4 regions of the Cellulomonas sp. P5_E12 genome follow, and region 2 is predicted to be linked to each of the others. Evidence: riboswitches for the same ligand, from Rfam matches in the RefSeq annotation. Region 2 holds a riboswitch; each other region holds the start of a gene.

What was found. Region 2 has a riboswitch for S-adenosylmethionine ahead of ACXJKA_RS09430 (methylenetetrahydrofolate reductase). Riboswitches for the same ligand answer to the same signal wherever they lie in the genome.
Region 1: it holds a riboswitch for S-adenosylmethionine, as region 2 does, so the genes downstream of both, ACXJKA_RS10375 (LLM class flavin-dependent oxidoreductase) here and ACXJKA_RS09430 (methylenetetrahydrofolate reductase) in region 2, are expected to answer to the same signal.
Region 3: it holds a riboswitch for S-adenosylmethionine, as region 2 does, so the genes downstream of both, ACXJKA_RS18550 (ABC transporter permease) here and ACXJKA_RS09430 (methylenetetrahydrofolate reductase) in region 2, are expected to answer to the same signal.
Region 4: it holds a riboswitch for S-adenosylmethionine, as region 2 does, so the genes downstream of both, ACXJKA_RS02300 (rhodanese-like domain-containing protein) here and ACXJKA_RS09430 (methylenetetrahydrofolate reductase) in region 2, are expected to answer to the same signal.

The regions. Positions count from the first base shown of each region.
Region 1 is NZ_JBFUMP010000010.1:54,929-59,210, forward strand. It holds gene ACXJKA_RS10365 (amino acid ABC transporter permease) at 1-396, opposite strand, end outside; gene ACXJKA_RS10370 (GNAT family N-acetyltransferase) at 399-1,013, opposite strand; gene ACXJKA_RS10375 (LLM class flavin-dependent oxidoreductase) at 1,015-2,121, opposite strand; SAM riboswitch class IV at 2,340-2,457, opposite strand; gene ACXJKA_RS10380 (L,D-transpeptidase) at 2,618-3,493, shown strand; gene ACXJKA_RS10385 (phosphatase PAP2 family protein) at 3,539-4,213, shown strand; gene ACXJKA_RS10390 (phosphatase PAP2 family protein) at 4,213-4,282, shown strand, end outside.
Region 2 is NZ_JBFUMP010000009.1:13,113-17,394, reverse strand. It holds gene metE (5-methyltetrahydropteroyltriglutamate--homocysteine S-methyltransferase) at 1-925, opposite strand, end outside; gene ACXJKA_RS09430 (methylenetetrahydrofolate reductase) at 929-1,966, opposite strand; SAM riboswitch class I at 2,034-2,130, opposite strand; gene ACXJKA_RS09425 (hypothetical protein) at 2,253-2,468, opposite strand; gene ACXJKA_RS09420 (DNA-3-methyladenine glycosylase I) at 2,541-3,131, opposite strand; gene ACXJKA_RS09415 (TetR/AcrR family transcriptional regulator C-terminal domain-containing protein) at 3,201-4,282, opposite strand, start outside.
Region 3 is NZ_JBFUMP010000032.1:15,422-19,703, reverse strand. It holds gene ACXJKA_RS18560 (dipeptide ABC transporter ATP-binding protein) at 1-8, opposite strand, end outside; gene ACXJKA_RS18555 (ABC transporter permease) at 5-937, opposite strand; gene ACXJKA_RS18550 (ABC transporter permease) at 939-1,952, opposite strand; SAM riboswitch class IV at 2,011-2,118, opposite strand; gene ACXJKA_RS18545 (nitroreductase family protein) at 2,263-3,084, shown strand; gene ACXJKA_RS18540 (rhodanese-like domain-containing protein) at 3,121-3,534, shown strand; gene ACXJKA_RS18535 (M20 family metallopeptidase) at 3,531-4,282, shown strand, end outside.
Region 4 is NZ_JBFUMP010000002.1:191,494-195,775, reverse strand. It holds gene ACXJKA_RS02315 (fasciclin domain-containing protein) at 1-63, opposite strand, end outside; gene ACXJKA_RS02310 (YrdB family protein) at 212-580, opposite strand; gene ACXJKA_RS02305 (aminotransferase class V-fold PLP-dependent enzyme) at 754-2,148, opposite strand; SAM riboswitch class IV at 2,194-2,308, opposite strand; SAM riboswitch class I at 2,427-2,527, shown strand; gene ACXJKA_RS02300 (rhodanese-like domain-containing protein) at 2,538-2,951, shown strand; gene ACXJKA_RS02295 (O-succinylhomoserine sulfhydrylase) at 3,011-4,207, shown strand; gene ACXJKA_RS02290 (DUF1345 domain-containing protein) at 4,250-4,282, shown strand, end outside.

The sequences.
Region 1 (4,282 bases), on a different contig from region 2:
GAGCAGCAGCTGCAGGATCAGCGGCACGGATCGGAACACCCAGATGTAGGTCCACGCCACCGACCGCAGCAGCGGCGAGCGCGACAGCCGCATGAGCGCGAGCACGGCACCCAGACCGAAGCCGACCACCGCGGAGGCGACCGTGAGCCGCAGGGTGCCCCAGAGCCCGTCGAGCACGGACGGCCAGGTGAGGTACTGCCAGACGACGCCCCACTCCCACTTGGGGTTGGTCACCAGCGAGTTGACGACCATCGCGAGCAGGACGGCCACGATCGCGGTGGCGATCCAGCGGCCGGGGTGGCGGGCGCCGAAGACTCGGGGCTCGTCGGCGGGTGGGCGGGCGGGCGGCGGGGACAGGACGAGGGACTCGTCCTGGTGCACATAGACGGTGGACACGGTCACTCCGAGGCGGTGAGGGACGGACGGGACGGGGGCGGGTCCGTACAGAGCCACTTCTCGAACGCGAGCGGCCCGATGTCCTCGGGGTCCGCGGCGGTGTCGAAGAGGGGGGTGAACCCGGTGGCCAGGTAGAGCGCCGCGGCCTCCGGCTGGCGTGGGCCGGTGGTCAGGTACAGCCGCTCGTAGCCGGCCTCGACGGCGCGGGTCTCGAGCTCCGCGAGCACCCGGCGGGACAGACCGCGCCGGCGGTGCGCCGAGTGGGTCCAGATCCGCTTGTACTCGGCGGTCCGGACGGTCGGCAGCCCGTCGAAGTCCCGCGTCCCGGGCCGGGTCAGCCGCGCGGCGTCCCCCAGCTCGGGTTCGGCGCGCAGGCGGAAGGCACCGCCGGCGACCGCCACGTCGTCCTCGAGCAGCAGGATCAGCGCGCCGTCCGGCGCCGCGAACTGGTGGGCCGGGTAGCGCTCGAGCTCCTCGCGCAGCGCGTCGACGCCGAACCGGTCGCCGTACCGCGACGAGTACTCGTGCGCGAGCTCGTCGAGCATCGGGCGCACGGCCTCGTCGAGCAGGCCGAACGAGGCGACGGTGAGCTGCGCGCTGGTCGTGGTCGTCGTCATGTCAGGCCGTCGCGGCGTAGCGGGCGGCGGCGATCGGGAGGCCCAGCGTGTCGCGCAGCGAGCTGCCGGGGTAGCCGGCGCGGAACCGGTCGGCGGCGCGGAGCAGCGGGACGATGCCGTCGACGAGGGCGGGCAGGTCCGTGTGCACCGACGCGGGCCGCACGACGAACCCGTCGGCGATCTCGTCGTCCACCCAGGTGGAGACGAGCTCGGCGAAGCCGGCTGTGGTGCCGACGAACGACAGGGTGCCGGTGTCGACGCCCTCGAGCTCGGCAAGCATCTCGTGCCGGGCCACAGCGCTCGCCCGGTCCGGTCCGGCGACGAGGTGCACGTCGACCAGGACTCGCACGTCGCGGGGGTCGCGACCCGCCGCCGCGACCGCGGCCAGCACGCGGAGCCGGGCTCGCGCGGCGTCGTCCGGACCCGTCGCCCGGACGCGCACGACGTCGGCGTGGCGTCCCGCGAGGTCGAGGGCGGCGGCGGAGTCGGCGCGCACGACGACCGGCGGCCGGCCCTGCGGGGGGCGTCCGGCGGCGGTCGACGGCTTCGACGCGAAGTGCACGCCGTCGTGCGCAACGAACCGGGGACGGACCGGCGCGCTGTCGTCCCACCGGTCCCAGTGGCGCTCGACGACCCCGACGGCCTCCGCCGCGCTCGCCACGGCCGCCTGCTCGACCGACGTCGAGCGCGGGCCGGCCGTCGGCACGTCGTCGATCCGGGTGTCCCAGCCGACCTGCCAGCCGGCGCGGCCGTGGCTCGCGTGGTCGATGGTCGCGATGGCCTTGGCGACGTGCGCCGGCGCGGTGTGCGTGGTGCCGACGGTCGAGACGAGCCCGATCCCCGAGGTGCGCGGGGCCAGCCGGGCGGCGACGAGGGCGGCGTCGAGCCGGCCCTGCAGGGCGGTGTTCCGGCTCGGGTGCAGCGCGAAGCCGTCGTCGAAGACCACGAAGTCGAGGGCGCCGCGCTGCGCGACGGCGACCAGCTCGAGCAGGCGGGCGGCGTCGAACAGCCGCTGGCCCTGGGAACCGTGGTCGCGCCAGGCGGCGGCGTGAGCGCCGGTGTCGCTGAGATCGATGCCGAGGTGGGCGTGGCGGGGCGAGGCAGGCACGGGTGTTCCGTTCGTCCAGGCGGGAAGAGGGCGCGCGCTCCTCGCCGAGCGCAGCGGCGCTTCGGGGGTACGCGTCGCACGCCCCGGTCGCGGGGCGTGCGGAGGGTGGGTCAGCGCGTCAGCGGCGACAGAGGGCCGGACAGGAACGCGTCAGCATCGAACGGGTGGTGGCCCCGGTCGCGTCCATGGTCCGTCCCTTCGTCCCGGCGGTTGCCGGGGCTCGCATGTTGTCGACGGCGGACAGATCCCGCCGTGACCAGGTCCTCACCCGGGGCACCCCACCATGCGGAGGGTTGCCATCCAGCTAGCCGGGGCTTCGCACTGGAAATCTTGACCTTATTGGTAGGGAATTTAGACAGGGACCGCGAGGGCGTCAAACACCCGACCACATCGTGAGATGGAATGTCCGACAGTCGGTCGCTTTGCCGGATCGTGCGTGGCAGGCGCACGATGACTTCTCGGGACGTCGTCGGCTGTCCTCGGGCGGAGGTGGGGCGTGGCACGCACGAAGGTCGGCGCCCTCGTCGCGACCGCGGTTCTCGTGCTGACCGGGGCGTGCTCGGGCCAGACAGACGTGGCGCCACCGGCACCCGTGGTGGTCGCCGCCCCGGTCGCCGTGGCCAAGGCCGTCGCTCCTGCGGTCCCAACGCCGCCGCCGGCCGACCTCGCCGCGCTGCCGGTCACCGACCCCCTGCACGTCGTCGCCGGCCTGCCCGGCACGGACGGGCTCACGCAGCGCGCCAACGACGACCCGGCGCTGGGCCGCTGGCAGACCGTCGTCGTCGTGCGCGACACCGCCGCACGCGTGGCACCCGCGGGCGCCGCCGTCGGCGTCGTGCCCGCGCTGACGCTCCAGGTCCGCACCACGCTGCCGGTGATCGACCAGCGCGGCCGGTGGCTGCGCGTCATGCTCGCCACCCGCGGCGCGCTTCCCAGCCAGGACACCACCCAGGTCAACGACCGCAGCGCGTGGATCGACGCCGCCGACACCGAGGCGGCCGGCACCAGCTGGACCGTCCAGGTCGACACCGCCGCGCAGACGATCACGGTCGACGACGGCGCGGCCGCGCGCGTCTTCCCCGTCAAGGCGACCGGCAGCCCGGACAAGCCGACCCCGCACGTGCCCGGGTTCCTCGTCGGCACCCGATGGCTGGAGCCCGGCACCACCACGCCGCGCGTCCTGCTGCTCTCGACGCAGAGCGAGACGATGGACGACTACGACAAGGTGACGGGCACCTCGGCGACCGCGATCCACACGACCACGCTGCGCGGCACGGGGGCAGTCTCCAACGGCTGTGTCCGGGTGGCGGACGACGTGCTCGACCTGCTGTGGCAGGCACCCGCCGGGACGGTCGTCACCATCGTCGGCTGAGCGGCTCGCCGCGCGCGGCGACGCCGACGCACTTACCGTTCCGGCATGCGTCCCCTGCCGCTCCGTCGCCGCGCGCTGCTGCGCGCCGGGGCCTTCGCGATCGCGTTCACGGTGCCCGTCGCCGTGCTCGCCTACGTCGTGCGGGCCGAGGTGGAGGACGTCCTGCGCCTGGACCGCCAGGCCATCGAGGGCGCCACGTCGTTCACGCGCGCGCACCCGGACCTCGAGCAGGCGCTGGTCGTGTGGCAGCAGCTCTTCCAGGCGAAGTGGGTGAACCTCGCGGCCACCCTGGTCTGCGTCTGGGTGTGGCGCCGCCACGGCCTGACCACCCGGGCGCTATGGGCGTTCCTCACCATCATGGCCGCGTGGGCCGTGCAGCTCGGCGCCAAGGGCGTGGTGCAGCGGGCGCGACCGGTGGTGCAGGACGCCCTCGAGCACGCACCCGGCTCCAGCTTCCCGTCGGGCCATGCGACGAACACGGCCGCGGTGGCGCTGACCCTGACCCTGCTGCTCTGGCCGCTGCTCGGGCGCCGCGGACGGATCATCGTCCCGGTCGTCGCGGCCACCGTCACCCTGCTCACCGGGCTCGACCGCGTGCTGCTCGGCGTGCACTACCCCTCCGACGTCGTCGCGGGGTTCGCGCTCGGCACCGCCCTCGTGGGCGCGTCCTACCTGGGCTACAGCGGCTGGTCCGCGACTGCTCCCGAAACGGAGGAATGATGCACACCTTCCTGCACCGCTATGAGCTCGACACGACGGCGCCCACGCGCAAGGAGGCCTGGAGGGACT
Region 2 (4,282 bases):
CGCCGGCGACCAGCGTCTTGCTCTCCAGGCCCGGGACCTTCTCCGTGGGCGCGTGGCCGCGGACCAAGTCGATGCCGATGGCCTCGACGTCCGTGGCGGCGAGCACGGGGAACGCCGCGCCGAGGTCGCCGTAGGGCGCCGCGACGAGGATGGCCGGGCGGTCCGGGCGGGCCAGGTCGGTGGCGAGCGCGCGGTACGCCTCGATGACGGAGGCGAGCAGCTGCTCGGCGGGCACGGCGATCGAGTCGGAGACCAGGGCGGGCTCTTCGAGCTGTACCCAGGTGGCACCGGCGGCGGCGAGGTCCGTCAGCAGCTCGGCGTAGACGGGCAGCAGGTCGGCCAGGCGGTCGATCGGCGCGAAGCCCTGGGGCGCGTCCTCGGTGGCCTTGGCCAGCGCGAGGTAGGTGACAGGGCCGACGATGACCGGACGCGTGAGCACGCCGTCCGCCAGCGCCTCCGTGAACTCGCGCACGGGGCGGTTGCTCGCGTAGCGGAAGACCGTCTCCGGGCCGATCTCGGGGACCAGGTAGTGGTAGTTGGTGTCGAACCACTTGGTCATCTCGAGCGGCAGGTCGTCGCCGCGGCCGCGGGCCACGGTCGAGTACCCCGCCAGGTCGAGGGCGCCGTCGGCGCCGACGACGTCCGCGAAGCGGGCCGGCACGGCACCCACCACGGCGGTCGCGTCGAGCACGTGGTCGTAGAAGGAGAACGCGCTCGGGATCGCCGGCACGTCGGTGGCCAGGCCCAGCTCGGCCAGGCGCGTGCGGGTGCGCTTGCGCAGGCCGGCGGCGGTCGCCTCGACCTCGTCGGCGCTGGTGCGGCCGGCCCAGAACGCCTCGAGGGCCTTCTTGAGCTCGCGGCGCGGGCCGATGCGGGGGTAGCCGAGCACGGAGCTCGCGGGGAAGTTCGGGCGGGTCTCGCTCATTGTTCAGTCCCTCGGGGGTCGGGCGGGTGCCGTGTCCTGCGGCCATCCGGCCAGGTCGGGAGCTGTCCGAGCTCCGCCGTCGAGGTGTGCACCCTCGAGCAGGTCAAGTGCGGCATGGTGCTGGTTGAACGTGTACAGGTGGACGCCGGGTGCTCCGCCGTCCAGGACGCCGTTGACCAGGTCGACGCTCGCGCGGATCCCCCGGCGGTGGCGGTCGAGCTCGTCGTCGGCCGAGCCCAGCAGGTCCAGGAGCCTGCCCGGCACCGGGACGCCGGTCAGCTCCTGCACCCGCAGCAGGCGGGCCGGGTCCGTGGTCGGGATGATGCCCGGGATGATCGGGATGGTCACGCCGGCCTCGCGGGCCTCCGCCACGATACCCAGGTAGTCGTCCGCGTCGAAGAACACCTGCGTGATCGCGAAGTCGGCGCCGGCCTGCTGCTTGGCCAGGAGCGAGGCGACGTCCTGGGCGCGTGTGCCGCCGGTGGCGTGGTTGCCACGGGGGAACGCCGCGACCGCGACGGACAGCGGTCGCACCCGCGCCCGGACCGCCTGCGACGGGCTGTCCGCGCAGCGCTGGGCCTCGATGTCTCGCAGCAGCTCGACCAGCTCGCCGGCCGTCTGCAGACCGTCGGGGTGCGCCTCCCAGTCGCTCTGCTCGGTGGGCGGGTCGCCGCGCAGCGCGAGGAACGACCGCAGGCCCTCGTCGAGGAACTCTCCGACGATCTCCGTGATCTCCGCGCGGGACGTACCGACGCAGGTCAGGTGGGCGATCGGGTTGAGCGTCGTCTCGCGCAGCAGCCGGCGGACCAGCGCACGCGTGGTGACACGGGTCTTGCCCGACGCGCCGTACGTGACGGAGACGAAGTCCGGGTGGACGGACTCGAGCGCCCGGATGGTGGCCCACAGGCGCGGCGCCGCATCGGGGTTGCGCGGCGGGAAGAGCTCGAACGAGATGGTGGGGCGGTCGTTCGCGGTCTGCGGGCGGGTCGCCGGCGCAGCGTGCAGCCCGGGGGTGCGCGGTTCCACGGCGGCCGCGCTCACGGCGCGACCGGTCCGGTGGTCGGCACCGGTGCGGTGCGGGGACACGTGGTCTGCGGGGACATCGCTCACTCCATCGTCCCTGGCGGAAGCACCCACACCCTCGGCGGGGAGGGGGGTTGCTGCGGCGTCGTCGAGCCAGGTCTCTCGGCCGCTCTGGATGGTAGGCGCGATGGTAGACCGGCGATCACATGCTGGGCAACCTTGCTCGACCTATGAGACGTGGGTGTCCGGGGTTGGCCGTCCGGGCCGGAACGGCGGGAGCGCGGGTGGCCGGGGCGGGACCGCGTCAGTGCTGGCGGCGAGGGAACAGGGTCCCCGGCTGCATGCGACTGCGCTGCGACGGCACGTCGAACCACGAGTTCGGTGAGCCCGCGGGGACGGACAGCAGCCCGTCCTGCACGGCCGCGAGGATGCGAGCGTCGGGGACAACGTTGTCCGCGAGAGCCTCCGCCGCCGCGCGCTCGGCATCGCGCCGTGCGTCGTCGTCGGGCATCTCCGTCATGGCCCGCACTGTAGTCCGCGTCACACCCGGTTCCGAGACCCGCATGGCAGCGTCACCCGGCAGGAGTAGTGCTCACCCCGACGGGTGACGGGGCGTGGCCGACGGGCACGTGGCGAGGTGGTCGTCGACGACTCCGCAGGCCTGCATGGCGGCGTACGCAGTGACGGGACCGACGAACCGGAAGCCGAGCGACTTGAGCTGGGTGGCGAGCGCACGGGACTCGGTCGTCTGCGCCGGGACGTCGGCCCAGGTCACGGGCCGGACGTGGGTGGTCCGGTCKGGCGCGTGCGACCACAGGACCTCGTCCAGGGTGCCCCCCGCGGCGTGCAGCTCACGTAGTGCGCGCCCGTTGGCGATGGTCGCCTCGATCTTGGCGCGGTTGCGCACGATGCCCGCGTCGGCCATGAGTCGCGCGACGTCGTCGTCGCCGAACCCCGCGACGACCTCCGGGTCGAACCCGGCGAACGCCGCGCGGAAGGCCGGCCGCTTACGCAGCACCGTGATCCAGGCGAGGCCGGACTGGAAGCCCTCGAGCGCGAACCGCTCGAAGAGCGCGTGCTCACCGTGGACGGGCACCCCCCACTCCTCGTCGTGGTACCGCTCGTAGAGGGGGTTGCCGTCGCCGAAGCAGCGGCCGGTGCGCGGGACGTCGGGCGAGGTCATGCGTCGAGTCTGCCCGCGACCGCCGACACAGACGCGGCGCCACTGTGCATGCCGGGGTCTGTGGGCGGCTCAGGACGCCGGGCTCGCGAGCGCGATGAGGCGCTCGATGCCGTCGAGGATGAGGACGGTCCCGAAGTCGAGGCTGTCGCCGTCGTCGGCTCGGTCGTCCGGACCGAACGAGAACGCGCCCTCGTCGACCGCCCTGAGCAGCGCGGGGTGCGCGGACGGCGACGCCAGGACGCCGAGGAGGGCGCCCAGGTCGGGGGACTCGTCGGCGCCGTCCGCCGCACCCACGGCCGCCGTGCGCCTGCTGTCGGTCAGCTCCTCGGTCACGCGCAGCTGGTCCAGGGCGTGCGTGGCCAGCAGGCCGATCGCGCCGACCTTCTGCCGCTCGGACAGGGGCGTGTCCTCGAGGGCGGAGAGCATCCCCTCCATCCACGCGAGCCGTCCGGGCCCCACCGCGTGCAGCACGGTGGTCGTGCGCGCCAGCCACGGGTGCGCGCGCAGGATCGGCTGCTGGATGGCGAGGATCAGCTCGAGCCGCTCGCGCCAACCGCCCACGTCCGGCCCGAGGACGGGCGGGCGCCCGGCGGCGCGGTCGGACATGAGGGCCAGCACCTCGTCCTTGGAGGACACGTACCGGTACAGCGACATCGTCGTGAAGCCGAGGGACTCGGCCAGCCGGGCCATGGAGACGGCGTCGATGCCCTCGGCGTCCGCCAGCGCGATCCCCGCATCGGCGATCTGCTCGAGCGTCAGGCTGGGGCGCGGACCCGGCCGGCCCTCGACCGGCGTGCGCCACAGCACGGCGATGCCGGGGGGCAGCTCGACGGGTGGACCCTGGGATCCCGCGACCCGCACGGCCTGCCTCCGCGCCTTCTCGGCCGCGCGTGCCGCCTTCTGCTGGGCCAGGGCTGCCGCGCGCTGGGCCTTCTCGGCCTCGCGGAGCTGCCGCGCGGCCTCCTTGACCGCCTGCTGCGCCTCGCGCTCGCGCTCGTTGCGCAGCCGCTCGGCCTCCTTGGCCAGGTCCTGCTCGGCCCTCAGGCGCTCGCGCACGAGCCGTTCGGCGTCCTTGCGGGAGCGCTCGGCCTCCTTCTGCGCGGCGCGCTCGGCGTCGCGGTCGGCCTTCTCCAGCTCGCGGCGCAGCCGGT
Region 3 (4,282 bases), on a different contig from region 2:
TCGCTCATGCGGCACCTCCGTCGGGATGGTCCACCGCGCGGGAGATCCGGCCGGCGGCGAGCACGCTGATGGCGATGGTCAGGCCGGGCAGCGTGGTGAGCCACCAGGACGTCCGCAGGTAGTCGCGGCCGCCGGACACCAGGGCACCCCACTCGGGCGCCGGCGGCGGGGCGCCGTAGCCGAGGAAGCTCAGCGCGGACACCGCCAGGATCGCGGCCCCGAGCTGCAGGGCGGCCAGGACCACCACCGGACCCGCCGCGTTGGGCAGCACGTGCCGGAACAGGACGGACCACCAGCGGCTGCCGCCGGCGTGCGCGGCCTCGACGTACACCGACGACCGGACACGCAGCACCTCGGAGCGCATGATGCGCGCGACGGTGGCGACGCTGGCCAGGCCGACGGCGATCGCGACCTTGACGGTGCCGAAGCCGAGCGCGGTGATGAGCGCGAGCGAGAGCAGCAGCGCCGGGATCGACAGGAGCACGTCGACCGCGCGCATGACGACGTCGTCGAACAGGCCGCCGACGAACCCGGCGAGCAGGCCCACGAGCGCACCGACCAGGAGCCCGACGCCGACCGCGACGAGCGCGGCCTCGAGGGTCAGGTGCGTGCCGTGCACCACCCGCGTGTACAGGTCGCGGCCCAGCTGGTCGGTGCCGAACCAGTGCGCGGCCGACGGGGGCTGCAGCTTGTCGGCGGGCACGCCGGTGAGCGGGTCGCCGGGAGCGAGCAGCTGGGGCACGAACGCGGCGACGAGCAGGAGCGCGAGCCAGGCGATCGCGAGCAGCAGCCCGGGCTTGCGGGCGAGCTCGCCCAGCCAGGCGAACCGACCCGGCGTCGCCGCGTCCTGGCGGTCGCGCAGGGCGTCCGCGAGGCGGTCGGGCGAGGTGGCGGCGAAGTCGTCGGGAGCCAGCTTCTCGTTCAGGAGGTCGGTCATCTCACACCCCCGCCGTCACGGGCCGGCGGGCCGGCGCGACGTCGTCGGCCTCGACCTCGACCGGGACCGCGACCTTCGTCGGCCGCGTGCGCCGGGCGATCCGGGGGTCCAGCAGCGGGTACAGCAGGTCGACCACCAGGTTGACCAGCACGAAGACCGCGGCGGCGAACAGGACGATGCCCTGCACCACGGGGAGGTCCTGGGCGCTGACCGAGGTGGCGGTGAGCCGGCCGATCCCGGCGCGCGAGAACACGGTCTCGGTGACCACGGCGCCGGCGAGCAGCTCCCCGATCACCAGGCCGATCACCGTGAGCGCCGGCAGGGAGGCGTTGCGCAGGGCGTGCCGGAAGTGCACGCGGGTGGCCCCGGCGCCCTTGGCGCGCGCGGTGTCGACGTAGGGCTGGCCGAGGCTGTGCCGCAGGGACCGCGAGAGCATCTGCGCGATGAGCGCGGCCGTCGGCACGGCGAGCGTCACGGCCGGGAGCACGATCGAGGCGAACCCCTTGTTGCCGACCGCGGGGAAGATCGGGTTCGCGAACGAGAACCACTGCACGAGCATCAGGCCGAACCAGAACGACGGGATGGCCACGCCGAGCGGGGGCAGCCCGAGCAGGGCGTTCGACAGGCCGCGGCTGCGCACCAGCGTCGCCACGATCGCCAGGCCGCCGCCGAGGAGGAGGGCGAGCACGAACGCGGCGACGGCGATGGCCGCCGTGGGCGGGATGGCCTCGGCGATCAGCCCGGTCACCGGGCGGTGCAGGACCACCGACGTGCCGAGGTCGCCGCGCAGGACGGCGCCGAGCCGCGTCACGTACTGGACCGGCAGGGGCTGGTCGAGCCCGTACTGCGCCCGGAGCGCGTCCAGCTGCTCGGGAGACACGTCGGACGACTCGCTGCCGTACATCAGCGAGACCGGGTCGCCCGGCAGCGCGTAGAGCACCACGAAGGAGACCGTGTAGGCGGCCCAGAGCACCAGGAGCGCCTGCGCGAGGCGGGCTCCGATGTAGCGGTTCATGTCTCTGCCCGGGGGATGGCGCGCATTGATCGTCCTCGTTCTGCCGGATGGTCCGGCGCATCTGTGCTTGCACGGCGGGTGCCGTGCCGGGTAGTCACCTGGAGCACCCCGTCACATGAAGGGTTGCTGCCCGACCAGCCAGGGCTTGTCGTCGGGGCTCGAGACCGCGGCGAAGGTAGGCACGCCGTCCGTCCCCGTCAACGGTCGTGCGGGCCTTCTCACCAGGTGGACAAACCACCCGCTATCCGAGATGTGAGAAGCGGCTCCCGATCGTTGACATGGACCGGGCTGACCTTGACGCTCCTGCGCCATGCCCGTCGATCTCCTCCCGTCCACCGTCGCCGCCCGCTACGGAGGCGGCGCCGCGCCCGCCGACGTCGCCAGCTCGGACGTCATCCAGCTCCAGCTCGCACACCGCTCCGTGCGTCGCTACCTGCCCGACGAGGTCACGGAGGCGGAGCTCGCCGCGATCGTCGCCGCGGCCCAGTCCGCCGCCACCAGCTCGAACCTGCAGCTCTGGAGCGTCGTCGCCGTCCGGGAAGACGAACGCCGGGCGGCACTGTCGGCGCTCGCGGGCGACCAGGCCCACATCACCCAGGCCCCGCTGCTGCTCGTGTGGCTCGTCGACCTCGGCCGGGCGCACGCCATCGCGGCGGCGCACGAGGCGCCCACCGAGGGGGCGGCCTACCTCGAGACGGCGGTCGTCGGGTTCGTGGACGCCGCCCTCGCGGCGCAGAACGCGGTGCTCGCCGCCGAGTCGCTCGGCCTGGGCACCGTGTACATCGGCGCGCTGCGCAACCGTCCCGTGCAGGTGGCGGAGCTGCTGCACCTGCCGCAGCACGTCTTCGCCGCGTTCGGGCTCGTGGTCGGCCGGCCCGACCTCAGCGAGAACACCCGGGTCAAGCCGCGCCTGCCGCAGGCGGCGGTCCTGCACCACGAGACCTACGACGACGCCGAGCACGCCGACGCGGTCACCGACTACGAGGGCCGCATCGGCGACTTCTACGCCGAGGAGGGGCTGTCCCACTCGTGGGTCGAGCGGGTGCTCACCCGGCTGTCCGGGCCCGCCGCGCTGAACGGCCGCGACCAGCTGCGGTCGCACCTCGAGGCGCAAGGGTTCCCGCTGCGCTGACCTGTTCTGTCCCGCCCCCACCACCAGGAGATCACCATGACCGACACCACCGCCCGCCCCGGCGCGCCCGCGGAGCACCTGAGCCTCGAGGAGGCCGCGGGGCTGGCGCCCGTCGTCAGCCCGACGGAGGCCGCCGAGCGCGTGGCCGCCGGCGCGTTCCTGGTCGACGTGCGCAGCGAGGCCGGCCGGTCCCGCACCGGTGCCATCCCGGGCGCCACGATCGGCGACCGCTACGCGATCGACGAGGAGTTCGACCTGACGGCGGCCACCCGGCACGCCCCCGTGCTGGCGCTGGACACGCCGATCGTCGTCGTGTGCGGCTCCGTGCGCGGTTCCGGCCCGGTCGCCGCGGAGCTGCGGGCCAAGGGCTTCACCAACGTGGTCCACGTCGAAGGCGGCTTCCCCGCGTGGAAGGACGCCGGACTGCCCGCCGAGGCGCCCGTCGGATGAGCATCCCGTCCACCGCGTTCCTCGACGAGCTCCACGCCCTCACCGAGCGGCGGCGCGCGTCGTTCATCCCGCTGACGTCGCCGTTCCCGGGCGCCGACGAGCCGTCGCGCGCCCTCGTGCGCTCCGCGGCCAAGGCGGGCGAGGGCGACGTGCTCGAGGTCGCCCACGCGATCCACTCCCACCCGGAGGAGGCGTTCCGCGAGGTCCGCTCGGTGGCCGCCATCGCGGACCTGCTGCGCGGCCGCGGCGTGCCCGCCACGGTGGGCTCGCACGGCCTCGCGACGTCGCTGCGGGCCGGCCTGACGTCGGCCGGGCCCGACGACGGCGCCGTGCGCACCGACGCCGGCCCGACGATCGCGATCCTCGCCGAGTACGACGCCCTGCCGGGCGTCGGTCACGCGTGCGGCCACCACCTCATCGCGGGGGCGGCCACCGGGGCGTTCCTCGCGCTGCGTCAGGCCGTCGCGGACGGTCTCGACCTGCCCGGCCGGGTGCTCCTGCTGGGCACCCCGGCCGAGGAGGGGAGCTCGGGCAAGGAGATCCTGGCGCGCAACGGGTTCTTCGCGGGCGTGGACGCGGCGATCATGGTCCACCCGTTCGGGTACGACGTTGTGGACCACCCGTTCCTGGGCCGTCGGCAGCTGCGCGTGACCTACCACGGGGTCGCCGCCCACGCGTCGGCGAGCCCGTTCATGGGTCGCAACGCACTGGATGCCGCGGTCCTCAACTACCAGGCCGTCGCGATGCT
Region 4 (4,282 bases), on a different contig from region 2:
CTCCTGCGGACGACGGTCGCGGCCGACGCCGGAGCGCCGCACCGCGCGGGCACCGGTGGGCACCCTGCCTCCTCTTCGCCGGTCAGGCGGCGCCCGGATGCAGTCGGGATCGTGACGTCGTGGGTCTGCGACGAAGCGTGCCTCGCAACTCGTCGCAACACTCGCGACGTCGCCGGCGGATCATGCCGGTCGAGCCTCGTAGCGGGTCAGGTCAGATCCGTCGCGGGGCATCGGCGTCCCTCGCTCCTGCGAAGACTGCCGACGCGACGACGCTGAAGACGATCCCCCAGGTGGTCAGCCCGGCGTAGATGCAGACCGTGCCGACCGCGATGAACAGCGCCGTCTGCGCGGCCACGCGCGGCCCGCGCCGGAGCCGGTGCCCTGAGGCCGGCGCCATCCAGCGGGCCCAGATCGCGATCGCCACGGCGGGGAGCACCACCGCGAGCGCGACCGAGAGGGCGGTGCTCGTCCCCAGCCGCCACCCGGCCACCGCCAGCAGCCCGATCATCACGAGCTCGCAGAGGAAGCCGAGCACGCCGAGCAACCCGACGGAGTGTCGGTCCCCAGGTGCGGCACTCATCGGGCCATCCTGTCGGACTGGCGGCACAGACCTAGGACAGCGAACTCGCGGGTTGGCGTCGAGCTAGCGGGTCGCAGTCCAGCTCGCCGGTTTCGACCAACGAGCTCGACGCGGACCAACGAGTTCGACGCGCGGAGGCGAGCTGGGCGGTCGGGCGGCAGCGGCCGGTTCGGTCAGTCGTCCAGGGCCGGGCCGCAGGCGGCCGCGGCCGTCGCGGCCAGGTGGTCGAGGCCGTGCACGGCGAGCAGCGGACGGGTGTCGTCGACCACGGCCCAGCAGCCGTCGATCACCTCGTAGCGGACGCGGGGGCCCGTGGCGAGGTACGCGGTGAGGGCCACGACCAGCCGATCGACCGCCTCGCTCGTCGTGCCGACGCCCACGGACGCCCGGATGGCGCCGCCCGACGCACCGAGGTGCGCGAGGAGGGGGTGGGCGCAGAACCGGCCGTCGCGCACGCCGATGCCGTGCTCGGCGGCGAGGTAGGCCGCGACCAGGCCCGGGTCGTGGTCCGGCACGGTGAACGTGAGGACGCCGACGGGGGCCGCGGAGTCGGGCCAGATGCGCGCGATCTCGACGCCGTCGATGCGCGACAGTCCTTCGACGAGGCGCGCCCGGAGGGCCTCCTCGTGAGCGGCGAGGGCGCCGGCGGGGAGGGCCGCCAGCTGGTCGCACGCCTCGGCCAGGGCGATCGCCCCGAGCACGTTGGGCGAACCCGCCTCGTGCCGTGCGGGCGCCGGCTGCCAGACGGTCCGATCGGTCCGCACGTCGCGCACCGCACCTCCCCCTGCGAGGTACGGAGTGCCCGTGTCCAGCCAGTCGCGGCGGCCGACCAGGGCCCCCGCGCCGAACGGTGCGTACGTCTTGTGGCCCGAGAACGCCACGTAGTCGGCGTCGGTCGCCGCCAGCGAGAAGCCGCGGTGCGGCACCAGCTGGGCGCCGTCGACGGCCACGCGGGCGCCCTCGGCGTGGGCGAGCGCGACGACCTCGTCGATCGGCAGCGCCTCCCCCGTCACGTTGGACGCGCCCGTGATCGTGACCAGCGCGTACGGCTGGCGGGCGAGCTCGGCGCGCAGGGCGTCGAGCGTCGCGGCCACGGTGTCCTTGATGGGCAGGATCGTCGTCCGGTTGCCGTGGCGCTCCGTCGACTGCACCCAGGGCAGCAGGTTGGCGTGGTGCTCGACGTCCAGCACGAGCACGCGACCGCCGTCCGGCACGACGCCGGCCAGGAGGTTGAGCGAGTCCGTGGTGTTGCGGGTGATGATCGCGACGTCGTCGGGACGCGCGTCGACGAACCGCGCGATGGTCTCCCGCGCGGACTCGTACAGCGCGGTGGACACCTGCGACAGGTACCCGGCACCGCGGTGCACGGACGCGTACAGCGGCAGCACCTCGGTCACACGCGTCGCGACGGCCTCGAGCGCGGGGGCGCTGGCGGCGTAGTCGAGGTTGGCGTAGACGCGCTGGGTGCCGTCGACCAGCGGGACGGTGGTGGTGCCGCCGACGACCGGGAGCAGCGCGCTCACCTCGTCGACGGAGGCACACGAGGCGCGCTCGGCGATGATGGTCATGGAAGTCCTCCGACACGTTCCGGGGGGACACCTACGACAGGTGGAACCCCGCGCTTGCCGGGTCCCGGACGGGACGCGGCCAGGTCGTCACCCGGGGCACCCCACCGCGGAGGAGGGTTGCCGGCCAGCGAGCCGGGGCTTGACGCTGGCGCTCATGACCTGCAACGAGGGTCGCGGCAGCCCAAGGCGCCTGTCAACGCACCGCGCGGTTCGTCTCGCCTGCCGGGACACCTTGTCCACTACTTGGAGCGACGGTGCCGCCGCGCGTAGCATCACCGGCACCATCCAGAGCGGCCGAGAGATCTGGCTCGACGACGCCGCAGCAACCCGCGGGCACCTTGTGCCCGGCCGAGGGTGCTACCGCCAGGACCGATGAGACGAGGATCTGCATGAGCTACGCCGGCGACCTGACCCCCCAGCAGGCCTGGGACCTCCTCACGACCGACGAGACCGCTGTGCTCGTCGACGTGCGGACCGACGCCGAGTGGCGCTACGTCGGCATCGCCGACCCCGCCCAGATCGACGGCCGCTCGGCGCTCGTCGAGTGGGTGTCGTACCCGTCGGGACGGCCCAACCCGCAGTTCCTCAAGCAGCTGGCCGACGCCGGCGTCACGGCCGGCCGGCCGGTCGTCTTCCTGTGCCGCTCGGGCGTGCGCTCGGTCGCCGCCGCGCAGGCCGCGACGTCGGCGGGGCTCGGTCCGGCCTACAACGTGCTCGAGGGATTCGAGGGCGACGTCGGCGCGGACGGCCACCGCGGCCACTCCGGCTGGCGTGCCGCCGGTCTGCCCTGGCGGCAGGCGTGAGCCCCCGCCGCGTCCCCGGCCCCGGCGACTGGGACGACCGCCGCACCCCGCGCACCGACCTGCGGCCCGACACCCTCGCCGTGCGCGGCGGGCTGGTGCGCTCGCAGTTCCAGGAGACCTCCGAGGCGCTGTTCCTCACGCAGGGCTACGTCTACGACGCGGCCGCCGAGGCCGAGGCCGCCTTCGCCGGCGAGGCCGACCGGTTCCTCTACTCGCGCTACGGCAACCCCACGGTGTCCACGTTCGAGGAGCGGCTGCGCCTGCTCGAGGGTGCGGAGGCCGCGTACGCCACCGCGTCCGGCATGTCCGCCGTCTTCACGTCCATCGCCGCGATCGTGCAGTCGGGGTCGCGCATCGTGTCTGCGCGGGCGCTCTTCGGGTCCACGGTCGTGATCTTCGAGGAGATCCTGGCCAAGTGGGGCGTGCGCACCGACTACGTCGACGGCCACGACCTGTCGCAGTGGGAGGAGGCGCTGTCGACGCCGGCGGACGTGGTGTTCTTCGAGACGCCGTCCAACCCGATGCAGGACCTGGTCGACATCGCGGCGGTCAGCCGGCTCGCGCACGCCGCGGGCGCGACCGTGATCGTCGACAACGTCTTCGCCACGCCCGTGCTCTCCCGCCCGCTCGAGCTCGGGGCGGATGTCATCGTGTACTCCGCGACCAAGCACATCGACGGGCAGGGGCGCGTGCTCGGCGGCGCGATCCTGGGCACCGACGAGTACGTGCACGGTCCCGTGCAGACGCTCATCCGGAACACCGGGCCGTCGCTGTCGGCGTTCAACGCGTGGGTGCTGCTCAAGGGCCTCGAGACGCTGTCGCTGCGCGTGCGGCACCAGACCGCGTCGGCCCTGCAGGTGGCGACGTGGCTCGAGCAGCAGCCCGGCGTCTCGCTGGTCCGCTACCCGTACCTGCCGTCGCACCCGCAGCACGAGCTCGCGCTCGCGCAGCAGTCCGGCGGGGGCACCGTCGTGACGTTCAACCTCGCGGTGCCCGAGGGTGCGCAGCCCGACGTCGCGAAGAAGGTCACGTTCGGCGTGCTCGACGCGCTGCGGATCGTCGACATCTCGAACAACCTCGGCGACGCCAAGTCGATGGTCACGCACCCCGCGACGACGACGCACCGCAAGCTGGGTCCCGAGGGTCGTGCGGCCGTCGGCATCGCGGAGACGACGGTCCGGCTCTCGGTGGGCCTCGAGGACCCGGCGGACCTGATCGACGACCTCGCGCAGGCGCTCGACACACTCGCCGGCTGACGCCTCCCCGATCGCGTCGGTCCCGCGCGGAACACTGACGGCGTGAGCAACTCGTCGTCGCTGGTGCGTCTGCTG